Regions from separate parts of the Cedecea sp. genome, predicted to be linked through region 4. Evidence: predicted binding sites of a transcription regulator. Region 4 holds the regulator's gene; each other region holds the start of a gene.
What was found. The regulator Fur, encoded in region 4, represses iron uptake genes when iron is present. The targets are predictions, from matches to a motif close to ATAATAATGAGAACNACTATCAA.

Region 1: a site for Fur is predicted at 1,375-1,397, ahead of sodA (superoxide dismutase [Mn]). Genes of this name have one in related genera too.
Region 2: a site for Fur is predicted at 1,926-1,948, ahead of VGM55_RS10445 (TonB-dependent siderophore receptor). Genes of this name have one in related genera too.
Region 3: a site for Fur is predicted at 1,922-1,944, ahead of efeU (iron uptake transporter permease EfeU). Genes of this name have one in related genera too.

The regions. Positions count from the first base shown of each region.
Region 1 is NZ_DASYBS010000138.1:12,057-15,171, forward strand. Features, by position in the region: gene yiiM (6-hydroxyaminopurine reductase) at 1-601, opposite strand, end outside; gene sodA (superoxide dismutase [Mn]) at 675-1,295, opposite strand; gene rhaT (L-rhamnose/proton symporter RhaT) at 1,704-2,738, shown strand; gene rhaR (HTH-type transcriptional activator RhaR) at 2,747-3,115, opposite strand, start outside.
Region 2 is NZ_DASYBS010000063.1:29,417-32,531, forward strand. Features, by position in the region: gene VGM55_RS10445 (TonB-dependent siderophore receptor) at 1-1,872, opposite strand, end outside; gene VGM55_RS10450 (ABC transporter substrate-binding protein) at 2,039-3,115, opposite strand, start outside.
Region 3 is NZ_DASYBS010000106.1:94,746-97,860, forward strand. Features, by position in the region: gene efeO (iron uptake system protein EfeO) at 1-968, opposite strand, end outside; gene efeU (iron uptake transporter permease EfeU) at 1,032-1,865, opposite strand; gene putP (sodium/proline symporter PutP) at 2,197-3,115, opposite strand, start outside.
Region 4 is NZ_DASYBS010000065.1:91,981-95,095, reverse strand. Features, by position in the region: gene chiP (chitoporin ChiP) at 1-1,285, shown strand, start outside; gene chiQ (ChiQ/YbfN family lipoprotein) at 1,332-1,658, shown strand; gene fur (ferric iron uptake transcriptional regulator) at 1,758-2,204, opposite strand; gene fldA (flavodoxin FldA) at 2,484-3,014, opposite strand.

The sequences.
Region 1 (3,115 bases), on a different contig from region 4:
TTACCGATAATCCCGCCGCTGACAAAAGCCGGTGATACTGTGAATCATCAAACGGCATATGCCAGGCGATGGCGATAGCTTCTGCCACCGTCACGTCGCTAACGCGTGAAGCCAGCTCCAGCGGCGCATCGGCAGAAACATTCCCCGCCAGAATCACGCGGTAAAGCCAGCCGCAGTAGCCCGCTTCCTGCATCCTCGCCGCCATATCCTCTACGCCAAAATGGTAGTTAAGCTTAAAGCACGGCGAGCGAGGCTGGGTCACCTGAATCAGCGCTTCACCCCAGCGGTAGATATCGCCCATATAGACGTTCTTTTCCGTCATCCCTGCTGTAGACAGGTTTTCGCCGAAGGCCGGGGCGCTAAACAGCTCCGCTTTATCCGGGAAGATTTGCGCCCAGTGCTGATAATGCTCGCGGGGATAGTGGCACAGCGCCCTGTCCGGCCCGCCGTGAATTACCTTCTCCGCCTGTTCATCGCCCTCAAGCCCAAGCTCGGTCAGGCGAAGCTCACCGTCCACCTGAATCTTGGCGATGGCGCTGGGCCGGCTCCCTTCGTAATCACGAATCTGGCCTGCGTAAACCTGAAGCGGATAGCGATGCATAAGCAACTCCCTGCGAAATAGACATAAAAAAAGCGAGCCCTCAGGCTCGCTTCTCTACGGTTGTATTGCAACCTTATTTTTTAGCGGCGAAACGGGCAGCTGCTTCGTCCCAGTTAACCACGTTCCAGAACTCTTTCGCGTAGTCCGGGCGACGGTTCTGGAATTTCAGGTAGTAAGCGTGTTCCCAAACGTCCAGGCCCACAATTGGGAAGCCGGAAGCGCCGGAGATAGCTTCGCCCATCAGCGGGCTGTCCTGGTTTGCAGTAGAAACCACAGCCAGTTTGTCGCCTTTCAGCACCAGCCACGCCCAGCCGGAGCCGAAGCGGGTAGCTGCAGCTTTTTCGAACTCAGCTTTGAACGCGTCAACGCTGCCGAAATCGCGCTCGATAGCGGCTTTCAGGTCACCTTTCAGCTCGGTGCCTTTTTTCAGGCCTTTCCAGAAGAAGCTGTGGTTAGCGTGGCCGCCGGCGTTGTTACGCAGCGCGGTTTTCTTATCAGCAGGCAGCTGATCCAGTTTGGTAATCAGCTCTTCAGCAGACAGGCTGGCAAACTCAGGCAGGGATTCCAGCGCGGCGTTCGCGTTGTTAACGTAGGCCTGGTGGTGTTTGCTGTGGTGGATTTCCATGGTTTCTTTGTCGAAATGCGGTTCCAGCGCGTCGTAAGCGTAAGGCAGGGATGGCAGTGTATAGCTCATATTCATCGTCTCCATTAACGTAGAGCGGCTGTCGTGCTGTTAACGCCGCGTAATCAGTCGGTTCATTATAGTTAATTAAATGATATTGAAAATGTTTATCAATGCCGTACTTAGCGTATGGTTATAACTTTTCTTCAGGAAACCACGGGTTACGGCTATAACGCAGCGGGTAAAAAACGCCTCTTCGCAGGATAGCACCGGAGTGTTACCCGCCCGTGACGTTAAGGTTTGGCAAGGGAAAGGGGGATAACAAACTGTGATCGGCATCGGCAGCATTTGCTGGTTTTTGCCAGCTTCACCGGGCGGGCGGCACTCCCCTAAAGGTTAACCGGTTGCTCACTCTTTAGACTCGTTGATATTGGCGGCCATGTCGGGAATTCGACGGCCGAAAGCAATGAGGGACAGAGAATGAGTAACGCAATTACGATGGGGATCCTGTGGCATCTGATTGGTGCTGCCAGCGCAGCCTGTTTTTATGCCCCGTTTAAAAAAGTGCGGCACTGGTCGTGGGAAACCATGTGGTCGGTGGGCGGGATTGTTTCCTGGATCCTTCTGCCGTGGGCGGTAAGCGCCTTGCTGCTGCCAAATTTTTGGGGCTATTACGGGTCGTTTAGCGCGTCCACGCTGCTGCCGGTATTTTTGTTTGGCGCTATGTGGGGCATCGGTAACATCAACTATGGCCTGACCATGCGCTACCTGGGGATGTCGATGGGTATCGGTATCGCGATAGGTATCACGCTGATTGTCGGGACATTGTTGACCCCGGTAATCAATGGTAAGTTCGCCATGCTGACGGGCACACCCGGTGGACGCATGACGCTGCTGGGCGTGCTGGTGGCGGTTATCGGTGTGGCTATCGTCACCCGCGCCGGGCAGCTTAAAGAGCGCCAGATGGGCATTAAAGCCGAAGAATTTAACCTGAAAAAGGGGCTGGTGCTGGCGGTGATGTGCGGTATTTTCTCCGCCGGTATGTCTTTCGCGATGGACGCCGCCAAACCCATGCATCAGGCGGCGGCGAGCCTGGGCGTAGACCCCCTCTATATCGCCCTGCCAAGCTATGTCGTTATCATGGGCGGCGGGGCCATCGTCAATCTGGGCTTCTGCTTTATTCGGCTGTTAAGAGTGAAAACCTTGTCGGTAAAAGCCGATTTCTCGCTATCAAAATCGCTGATTATCGCCAACCTGTTGTTATCCGCTCTTGGTGGCCTGATGTGGTACCTGCAGTTCTTCTTCTACGCCTGGGGGCACGCCAGAATTCCGGCGCAGTATGATTACATGAGCTGGATGCTGCACATGAGCTTCTATGTGCTCTGTGGCGGACTCGTGGGCTTAATCATGAAAGAGTGGAAGTCCGCGGGGCGCAGGCCGGTTGGCGTGCTGGCTATTGGCTGTCTGGTGATTATTCTCGCCGCCAATATTGTGGGCATGGGAATGGCGAATTGACGGGCCTCTTATTGAAAGCGCTGGCGCCATAGCCGTGGCGTCACACCCGTCTCTTTGGTAAAAACCACCGAGAAATAGTTGCTGTCCTCGAAGCCGCACCGCGTGGCAATTTCGCTGATAAGTAGCTCGCTGTGGCGCAGCAGATACTGGGCCTGGCAAATGCGTAGCTGGCGCAGATACTGACTTAACGTCATGCCGGTTTGCTGGCGAAACAGCTGGCGCATTTGCCGCTCTGTAACCTGATGAGCGCGGCAAAAATGAGCGAAATCGAACGGCTCATCGAGGCTGCTTCCCAGTGCGGCCATCAGCAAATCCAGCGTTTCACCTTCACACAGGTTTGCGGTATCTACCGCGCGGTAGCGGTGGCGGCGAAGCGT
Region 2 (3,115 bases), on a different contig from region 4:
AGACTGCGCGAAGCTGTCCAGATTCCACACCCAGTTGCCGGTCGCGTAGCGCGTACCCACGGTGTACACCTGGCGAGAGTAGAACGGCAGGTCTTTACCGGCGAAGTCGCCTTTGTCGCTGGTGGCTTTGGTATAGGTGTAAGTGGTGTACACGCTCACGCCGTCCAGCGCACGGTTTACTTCACTCAGATCGTAATTCAGCGCCAGTTCCAGGCCCTGATGCTTGGTCGCGCCGAGGTTCGTCCAGCCTACGATGTTGTTGATGTACTGCAGCTGATCGTTGAAATCGATGTAGAACAGCGTCGCTTCGGCTTTCAGCGAAGTATCGTCGTAGCGCGTACCAAACTCATAGGTGTGCGCTTTTTCCGGGGTCAGGCCGGCTGCTGGCTGGTTGCCGCTGCCGCCACGGGTCAGCTGGAAGTACTGCATGCTGCCGAAGGAAGTGCTGGCGTTGGCGAACAGTTTCCAGGCATCAGACATATGGTACATCACGCTAAGAGAAGGCAGCGGCTCGCTGTAGGTCTTCTCGCGGTCGATGTTCTGGAAGGCGTCGCTGGTGTGCGTTTTGATGCTTTCATAGCGCAGGCCCGGCGTAATCGTCCAGTTGCTGACGTTAATTGCATCATCAATATAGAAGGCGTTAGCCGCGGTACCGCCGGAGCTGTGCTGATAGTATTCGCTCATTTCCGGTTTGTTAAAGGTGGTGGCAGGGTCATACGCTTTTGGCGTGCGGTAGCCCTTCTCGTCCGACGTTTCGTTCAGGTAGCGGTAGCCCAGGGTGACCTCGTGAGACATATCCCAGAAGCGGAACAGCTGAGAATAGGTTGGCTCAATGGCCCAGGTCGAGTAGTTACGCGGTGCGGAGTTCAGCGTGCGTTTGTTACCCTTGAAGTACTCCAGATCGCTGCTGCGGTAGCTGTCGGTGAAGTAGGTCAGGACTTCCAGCTTTTTGTCATCTTCGGTGTGCTTGTATTTGAAGGACATGTCCTTGCGGCGGCCTTCAAAACGGTCCCAGCGACGGTCAGACTGGAAAGGATCCTGCGCATATTGCGCGGTAGTCAGGCCGCCCGGCATGCCGGACTGTGCTTCATAGTAGTGGAAGTTAGCCTGTAGCTCATCGCGATCGGTGAAGTTATATTTCGTCTTCAGCATGAAGTCGTCGATGTCGGTATTGTCGTTGCTCTCGCGGTAGCCCTGGCCGTGCAGGCCGGAATAGAGCAGCTCTGCGCCAAAGCCGTTGTCCGCCGTGCCGCCGACGGAAGCGCTGGTCAACGTCTTCAGACCGCCGTGGCTGGCGCCCTGAGTCTGCGCGCTAACGGTGCCGCCGAACTCTTTTGGAATGTCGCGGGTGACGAAGTTAATCACGCCGCCCACGTTTTGCGGTCCATAACGCACCGCGCCGCCGCCGCGAACCACGTCAATGGATTGGATATTGCCCGTGCCCAGTGGCGCCATGGAAAGCTGCGGCTGGCCGTATGGCGCAACCGCCAGCGGAACGCCGTCCATCAGGATGGTGGAGCGTGGAGACAGGCGAGAAGTCAGGCCACGTACGCCTACGTTAAGGGAGATATCACTGCCGCCGGTGCCGTTGCTGTCACGCACCTGCACGCCAGGAATGCCCTTCAGCGCATCGGCAAGCGTCTCTGAGCCCTGCTCATGAAGCTGCTGCTCGGTGACGATTGAGCGGGCGCCAGGGTGGTTAAGCAGCACGGTGCTGGTGTCTGGATTATCCAGCCAGTTGCCGACAACGGTAATGTCATCAGCGGGTTTTTCTGCGGAAGTTTTATCAGTTTGAGTGTTATTTGCAGCGAGAGCTGGCAGCGCAAAGGCTATCGCGCTTGCCACGAGAGAGACACGAAAAAGGGGACGCATCATCATTCCTTTACAACATGGGTTTGCTGTTATGAGTTTTTTTGGAAATGACAATCTTAATGATAATTATTTTCAAGTAAATAGTTTTGTTGCGGAATAATTCGGGATAAGACGAAAAGTAAGCAAAAAAAGCCGAGCCATTGAGGTGGCCCGGCATGTTTTTGATTTATGGGGTAACCCAGAAGACGCCGCTGTAGTCCAGGGCGGTGAACTGCTTGTGAACCTGCTCAATATCGGCCTGTGGATCGATGTCTTTGAACAGATCGGGATGCAGGAACTTAGCGATGGTTTCTACCGCAATATAGTTCAGCGGAGAATCGTAGAATTGATGGTAAATCGCCATCACGCGTTTCTCTTTGACCGCCGTCAGCACGTTAATCCCGGTGCGGTTCATTAGCCCTTTCAGCTTTTGTTCGGCAACGGCTTTGTCGGCCATATAACCCAGCGGCACAGCCTTGGGCGCACGGTTTCCGCGGTTCCAGTCGGCGCCGGTCATCAGGTAAAAATCCGGGTTGCTGGTGATAACCTGCTCGGTATTCACCTGGCCGCTCATTTCCGGGAACAGTTTGCTGCCCACGTTGTTGCCGCCGGCGGTATCAATAAACTGGCCGTAGCTGCCTTTGCCGAAGGTCTGGCAGCATTCATCGCCGCGGATACCGGCAGCGCGTTCAATAAACACGCTTGGGCGCTGCTCTGGCTTCAGCGTGGCAACGCGCTCGCGCACCAGGTTCATTCGCTGCTGGTAGTGTTGAATAAAAGCGTCCGCGTTTTTCTGCTCATCAAACACTTTGCCCAGCAGTTCAATGCTCGGCAGAGTATTGGTCAGCGGCTGCTGGCGGAAGTCGATAATCAGCACCGGAATGCCGACTTTTTCCAGCTGGCTCAGGACGCCGCTGTTTTTCAGCTTGGCCAGCACGCCGATATCAAAAATGATCAAATCAGGCTGCAGCGTAACCGCTTTTTCGACGCTGAAATCCGTGTAGTACGGGTTTTCAAACATCGTGATTTTGCTCACCTGTGGGAATTTTCTCGCGTAGGCATCCGCCAGGTCAGGCGCTTTGGTTTTCAGCGAGTTATCCCAGGCAATGATGTTTTCCAGCGGATCCTTCGGATGAATAATGTTGAGCGCCAGCAGGGCTCGTGCATCGGCCAGCATTACACGTTTGGCCGGATGCGGCAGCGTCACTTCCCGGCCCGCTACGTCGGTAACAACAATCGGTGCGGCATGGGCAGCACAGCTCAA
Region 3 (3,115 bases), on a different contig from region 4:
AAGTTGGCGTCTATTTTCGCCAGCAGTGCCGGGTTCTCTTTGGTCAGCTGAGGACGCAGCAGGTCAACGATTTTCTGCGCGCCGTCAACGTTCGCCTGGAAGTCCCACAGGTCAGTGTGGCTGTAGCGATCTTCTTCCCCGCTGATTTTGGTGGCCGCCACTTCTTCTATCAGACCGGCAGCGCCGCCAACCACTTTGCTCGGCGGGAAGGCCAGTTCGGAAACTCGGGTCTGCAGATCCAGCACGTCGGCGTTCAGCTTGTCGGCAAACTGCGCGGCGTCTTTGGTGGTGTTATCGCCAAAGAGGATTTTCTCCAGACGGTGGAAGCCGGTGAATTTCGGGTCGTCCGCTTTTTTCTCGAAGTCGTCTTCACGCGCATCGATGCTGCTGTCGAGGTCAGAGAACAGCTCGGCAATCGGTTCAATACGCTCGTAATGCTGGCGGGTTGACGCATACAGGGCTTTGGCTTTCTCTAAATCACCGGCTTTCACCGCGTCGGTAAAGGCTTTGGTGCCTTTCACCAGCTCGGCGACTTCGGCGGTCACGTAGGCTTTGTATTCGGTGATTGGGCCGGTCAGCGCCAGCAGATCGGTTTTAGGCGCTTCCTGCTTACCGGAAGCTTTCACCACCAGCTTGCCTTTCGGGTTGGTCAGCAGGCCGCAGGTCATGTCGTATTCACCCGGCTGCAGGTTGGCGGTCAGCTTCTGGGAGAATCCCGGCGCGATGTTTTCACGCTCTTCCACCACCATCACCCCTTTCAGGATCTCCCATTCCAGCGCTTTCTGGCTGTTGTTTTGGATGATGAACTGGGTCTTCCCGGCATTCACGGTGACGCTCATCGGCTCACACTGTTTATCGGTGACGGTGACTTTTACCTGGGGAATATCCGCCGCCTGTGCGGCAAACGAGGAAGAGACAAGCGCGAGCAGCGCAACGTGCAGTGCCTTCAGACGAAAATGTTTGGTCATGACCTATCCCTATTAAGCAATGAGTAGTTATCACTAAACGGCGGGCGGGCCGCCGGAAATCAATTAACGAGCCGTATTGGTCGCCTGGTGGTTCACGCGCGGCGGCATAAAGAACAGCACCAGCGCCGGAATCAGATAGATGAAATACATCGCCACTTCGCTCACGGTTGGGGTTTCCTGGTAGCCAAAAATCCCCTCCAGCAGCGTGCCGGTCAGCGAGTGGGTGGAGAGCGTGTTGCTCATATCGAATGCGATATCCTGGAAGTGGTTCCACAGCCCCGCTTCGTGGAATGCACGAACCGCCCCTGCGGCAAGTCCGGCGGCCACCAGCAGAATAAACAGGCTGGTCCATTTAAAGAATGCGCCAAGGTTGAGACGAATACCGCCCCAATAAATCAGGAAGCCAAGCACAACCGCGGTAGCCAGGCCAAGCATCGCGCCCAGCGGTGGCCAAATGCCGACGTCCTGCTGGAAAGCCGCCAGCAGGAAGAACACCGACTCCAGGCCTTCGCGCGCCACGGCGAAAAAGACCATCATGATCAGCGCCCAGCCGTGGTTGCCTTTGCTGTGCAGCGCGTTATCAACCGCCTGCTCCAGCTGCACTTTGACGTTGCGGGACACTTTACGCATCCAGAACACCATCCAGGTGAGGATAAACACGGCAATCACCGCCACAATCCCCTCAAACAGCTCCTGCTCTTTCTGCGGGAACTCGCCGGTGGTTTCATTGATAAAGATCCCAAGGCCCAGGCAGAGCGCGGCGGCGGCGAAGACGCCAATCCACATCACGGCGATCCACTGGCCGCGCTGGGTACGTTTCAGGTAGCTGGCAATCAGGCTGACGATGAGCGCCGCCTCCAGCCCTTCACGCAACATGATGAGAAACGGAACAAACATGCCTGACACCTCAGATGTGAATACAAGTCAATTGACGTAAAGAAAAGTAAACCATAACGATTGTGATTATCATTAGCACTGAAAAGAAAAACAAGAGACGGGGATGACATATTTATGACCAGATGTAAAAAGGGCCGGATTAACCGGCCCTTCAGACTGATGACAAACCTCTGGCGAGAGAGGAAATATCAGACGGCTCGTTAAAAAATCAGGAAAATCAATTCATTGATTTTCGGCTGATAACCACAAAGAGGGAAAAACCACGCTTTTTTCCTCTTTGTCAGCAACCTATAAAGGGCCGGATTATCCGGCCCCTGTAAAACATCGTCTGTTAGTCGGTCTGCAATTTACCCGGAGGCGGAGTGTGATAAACCGCATCCGCTTCGGCAAAACGCTTCTGCATGGAGGCCGACGGCGCTTTGCCCATCAGGCTCACCACCACAATTGCCAGGCTCCCGAACACGAAGCCAGGTATGATTTCGTACAGCCCCAGCCAGCCAAACTGCTTCCAGATAAGCACGGTGGCAGCCCCAACAATCATCCCCACCAGCGCCCCGTTACGGGTCATACGTGACCACATCACAGAGAACAGAACCACCGGGCCAAATGCGGCACCAAATCCAGCCCAGGCGTAGCTGACCAGGCCCAGCACGCGGTTTTCCGGGTTAGCGGCAAGCGCAATCGCCACCAGCGCGACCACCAGCACCATCATGCGCCCCACCCACACCAGCTCCTTCTGGCTCGCGCCTTTACGCAGGAAAGCTTTGTACAGATCTTCGGTAATCGCGCTGGAACATACCAGCAGCTGGCAGCTCAGCGTGGACATTACCGCTGCCAGAATCGCGGAGAGCAGCACCCCGGCAATCCACGGGTTAAACAGGATTTGCGCCAGCTCGATAAACACCCGCTCGCCGTTCTGCGTCACCGCTCCGGCCTGCTCAGGGTTGTTATTAAAGTAGGCAATGCCGAAGAAGCCCACCGCGCAGGCACCCGCCAGGCAGAGGATCATCCAGGTCATGCTGATGCGACGTGCGTTCACGATGGTGTGGTGTGAATCTGCCGCCATAAAGCGCGCCAGGATATGCGGCTGGCCGAAGTAGCCCAGGCCCCAGCCCATCAGGGAAACGATGGCGACAAAGTTCAGCCCTTTCAGCATGTCGACGTTTTCGATGCTCTTCTGCTTAATGACCATCAGAGAATCATCGAGGCCGCCAACCGCCGCAATCACCATCACCGGCGTCAGAATCAGC
Region 4 (3,115 bases):
GACCGGTGGCGTCTATTACTGGCAGCGCGAACGTGACCGTAAAGACGTGACTGACGGTAAGTACAAAACTAACCTGTCACACTCAACCTGGAACGCTAACCTGGACTTCCAGTCCGGCTACGCAGCCGACATGTTTGGCCTGGATATCGCCGCTTTCACCGCCATTGAGATGGCCGAAGACAGCGCCAGCGGCCACCCAAACGAAATCGCATTCTCCTCTAAAAACAAAGGCTACAGCGAAGACTACTCCGGCGATAAAGGCGGCATCAGCCTTTATAAAGCGGCCGCTAAATTTAAGTACGGCCCGGTCTGGGCTCGTGCGGGTTATATCCAGCCAACCGGCCAAACGCTGTTAGCGCCGCACTGGAGCTTCATGCCTGGTACCTATCAGGGGGCTGAAGCTGGGGCGGCATTCGACTATGGCGATGCAGGTGCGCTGAGCTTCTCCTACATGTGGACCAACGAGTACAAGGCTCCATGGCATCTGGAAACGGACAAGTTCTACCAGAACGACAAAAAGACCAAAGTTGATTATCTGCACTCCATCGGCGCGAAATATGACTTCAAAAATGACCTGATTCTGGAAGGGGCATTTGGTCAGGCTGAAGGTTTTGTTGACCAGTACTTCGCGAAAGCGAGCTACAAATTTGACGTTGCAGGCAGCCCGCTGAGCACCAGCTACCAGTTCTACGGCACCCGTGATAAAGCCTCTAACAACACCATCAACGATATTTATGACGGTACCGCGTGGCTGCAGGCGCTGACCTTAGGCTACAAAATTGGCCAGGTTGACCTGCGTCTGGAAGGGACCATGGTGAAGGCAGAAGGCCAGCAGGGTTACTTCCTGCAGCGTATGACGCCAACCTATGCCTCTTCAAACGGCCGTCTCGATGTATGGTGGGATAACCGCTCTGACTTCAACGCCAACGGCGAAAAAGCCGTGTTCTTCGGTGCGATGTATGACCTGAGCAACTGGAATCTGCCGGGTTGGGCTGTTGGGGGCTCCTATGTTTATGCATGGGATGCAAAACCAGCCACATGGGCGCTTGATGCTTCCGGTAACCGTCAGGATATCGCATCCAACAAGATCAAAGAGTCTTCATACAGCCTCGACGCAATGTACACCGTGCAGGAAGGCCGTGCGAAAGGTACGCTGTTCAAACTGCACTTCACTCAGTACGACAACCACTCCGATATCCCAAGCTGGGGCGGTGGTTACGGCAACATGTTCCAGGACGAGCGTGACGTGAAATTTATCGTTATTGCTCCGTTCACCATCTTCTAATGCTAAATCGGGCGCGCAAGCGCCCGTTTTTTATAAGGAACTGAACATGAAAAAAATCCTGCTGGTTACCGCCGTGGCTTTCACGCTCTCCGCCTGCGTTCAGCCCCCGGCTCCGCCGGAAGATTCACATCTGAAGCAGGCTTACAGCGCTTGTATCAATACCGCAGAAGGCAACCCGGATAAAATCGAAGCCTGCCAGAGCGTGCTGAACGTACTGCGCCAGGAAAAACAGCACAAAGCGTTTGTTGAAAAAGAGACCGTGAGCGTGCTGGATTATCAGAAATGCATTCAGGCAAGAAAGAGCGGGAATGATGAAGCCGCGAAGGTTCGCTGCGATAAAATCTGGCAAGAAATTCGCGCGAATAACAGCTGATTACGTTTTTTCAGTCAATAAAAAAACCGGCAAGGGAAACCTGCCGGTTTTTTGCTTTTAAACGCCACCTGTTCGGCAGCGTTCGTTAATGCGGATTACTTATTTAGGATCGTGCGCGGTGTCGTCTTCGCGGCAGTCGCCTTCGGCACAGTGTCCGTACAGATAGAGACTGTGGTTAGTCAGGCGGATACCGTGGCGTGTGGCAATTTCACGCTGGCGCGATTCAATAGAATCATCGCTGAACTCGATTACTTTGCCGCAATCGAGGCAGATAAGGTGATCGTGGTGATGCTGCTGGGTCAGCTCGAAAACGGACTTGCCGCCTTCAAAATTATGGCGGGTCACGATCCCGGCATCGTCAAATTGGTTCAGCACGCGGTAGACCGTCGCCAGGCCTATTTCTTCGCCCATGTCGATCAGACGTTTATATAAGTCTTCCGCGCTGACGTGATGATTTACCGGCTCTTGCAGCACTTCGAGGATTTTCAATCGCGGAAGCGTGACTTTCAAGCCGGCCTTCTTTAATGCGGTATTGTTGTCAGTCATGCGGAAAGTGTCCTGTTGCTTAACGATTCGCTCAAACTGCAGTGAGCGTAAAGAGTAATGCGTCTCATTATAGAACTGCTGCTTCTAAATGGGAACCGCAAGTATGGTGCAAAATGAGGCTGAAAAATCGTGGCGGCGTCGCCATTTACAGTAATTATCAGCCAAGCTGTCAGGAAGACATTGTACAGGGATGTACAAGAAAGTTACAAACTTGTAGCAATTATTTTCATTGCTACAAGCTATCAAGATGGCGCAAACGCTGCATTTGCGCCAGGCAAATCAGGCGTTAATAATATCGGCCAGATTCAGTTCTTCAGAAATCTGTTTGACCCACTTCTCAACGCGCTCGGCGGTCAGTTCCGGCTGGCGGTCTTCGTCGATGGCCAGACCGACAAAGTTGTCGTCGTCTGCCAGGCCTTTTGACGCTTCAAAGTGGTAGCCCGCGGTCGGCCAGTGGCCTACGATAGCGGCGCCGCGCGGTTCGATGATATCGCGAATGGTACCCAGCGCATCACAGAAGTATTCCGCGTAGTCTTCCTGGTCACCACAGCCGAACAGCGCAACCAGCTTACCGTTGAAATCGACTTCTTCGAGAGTCGGGAAGAAATCGTCCCAGTCGCACTGCGCTTCGCCGTAGTACCAGGTTGGGATGCCGAGCAACAGAATGTCGAAACCTTCGAGATCTTCTTTGCTGCTTTTAGCAATGTCATGCACCTCAGCAACGTCTTTACCGAGCTGTTTTTGAATCATTTTTGCGATATTTTCGGTGTTACCGGTGTCGCTGCCGAAAAAAATGCCTACGATTGCCATGAGTAAAATAACCTCTTGAAACTTAATAGTATGCTGGCCGTTCAATGCCCACGTATAGGGCAATCATAGCAGAACAGCTCCACCAGCGGAAACAGCTATCA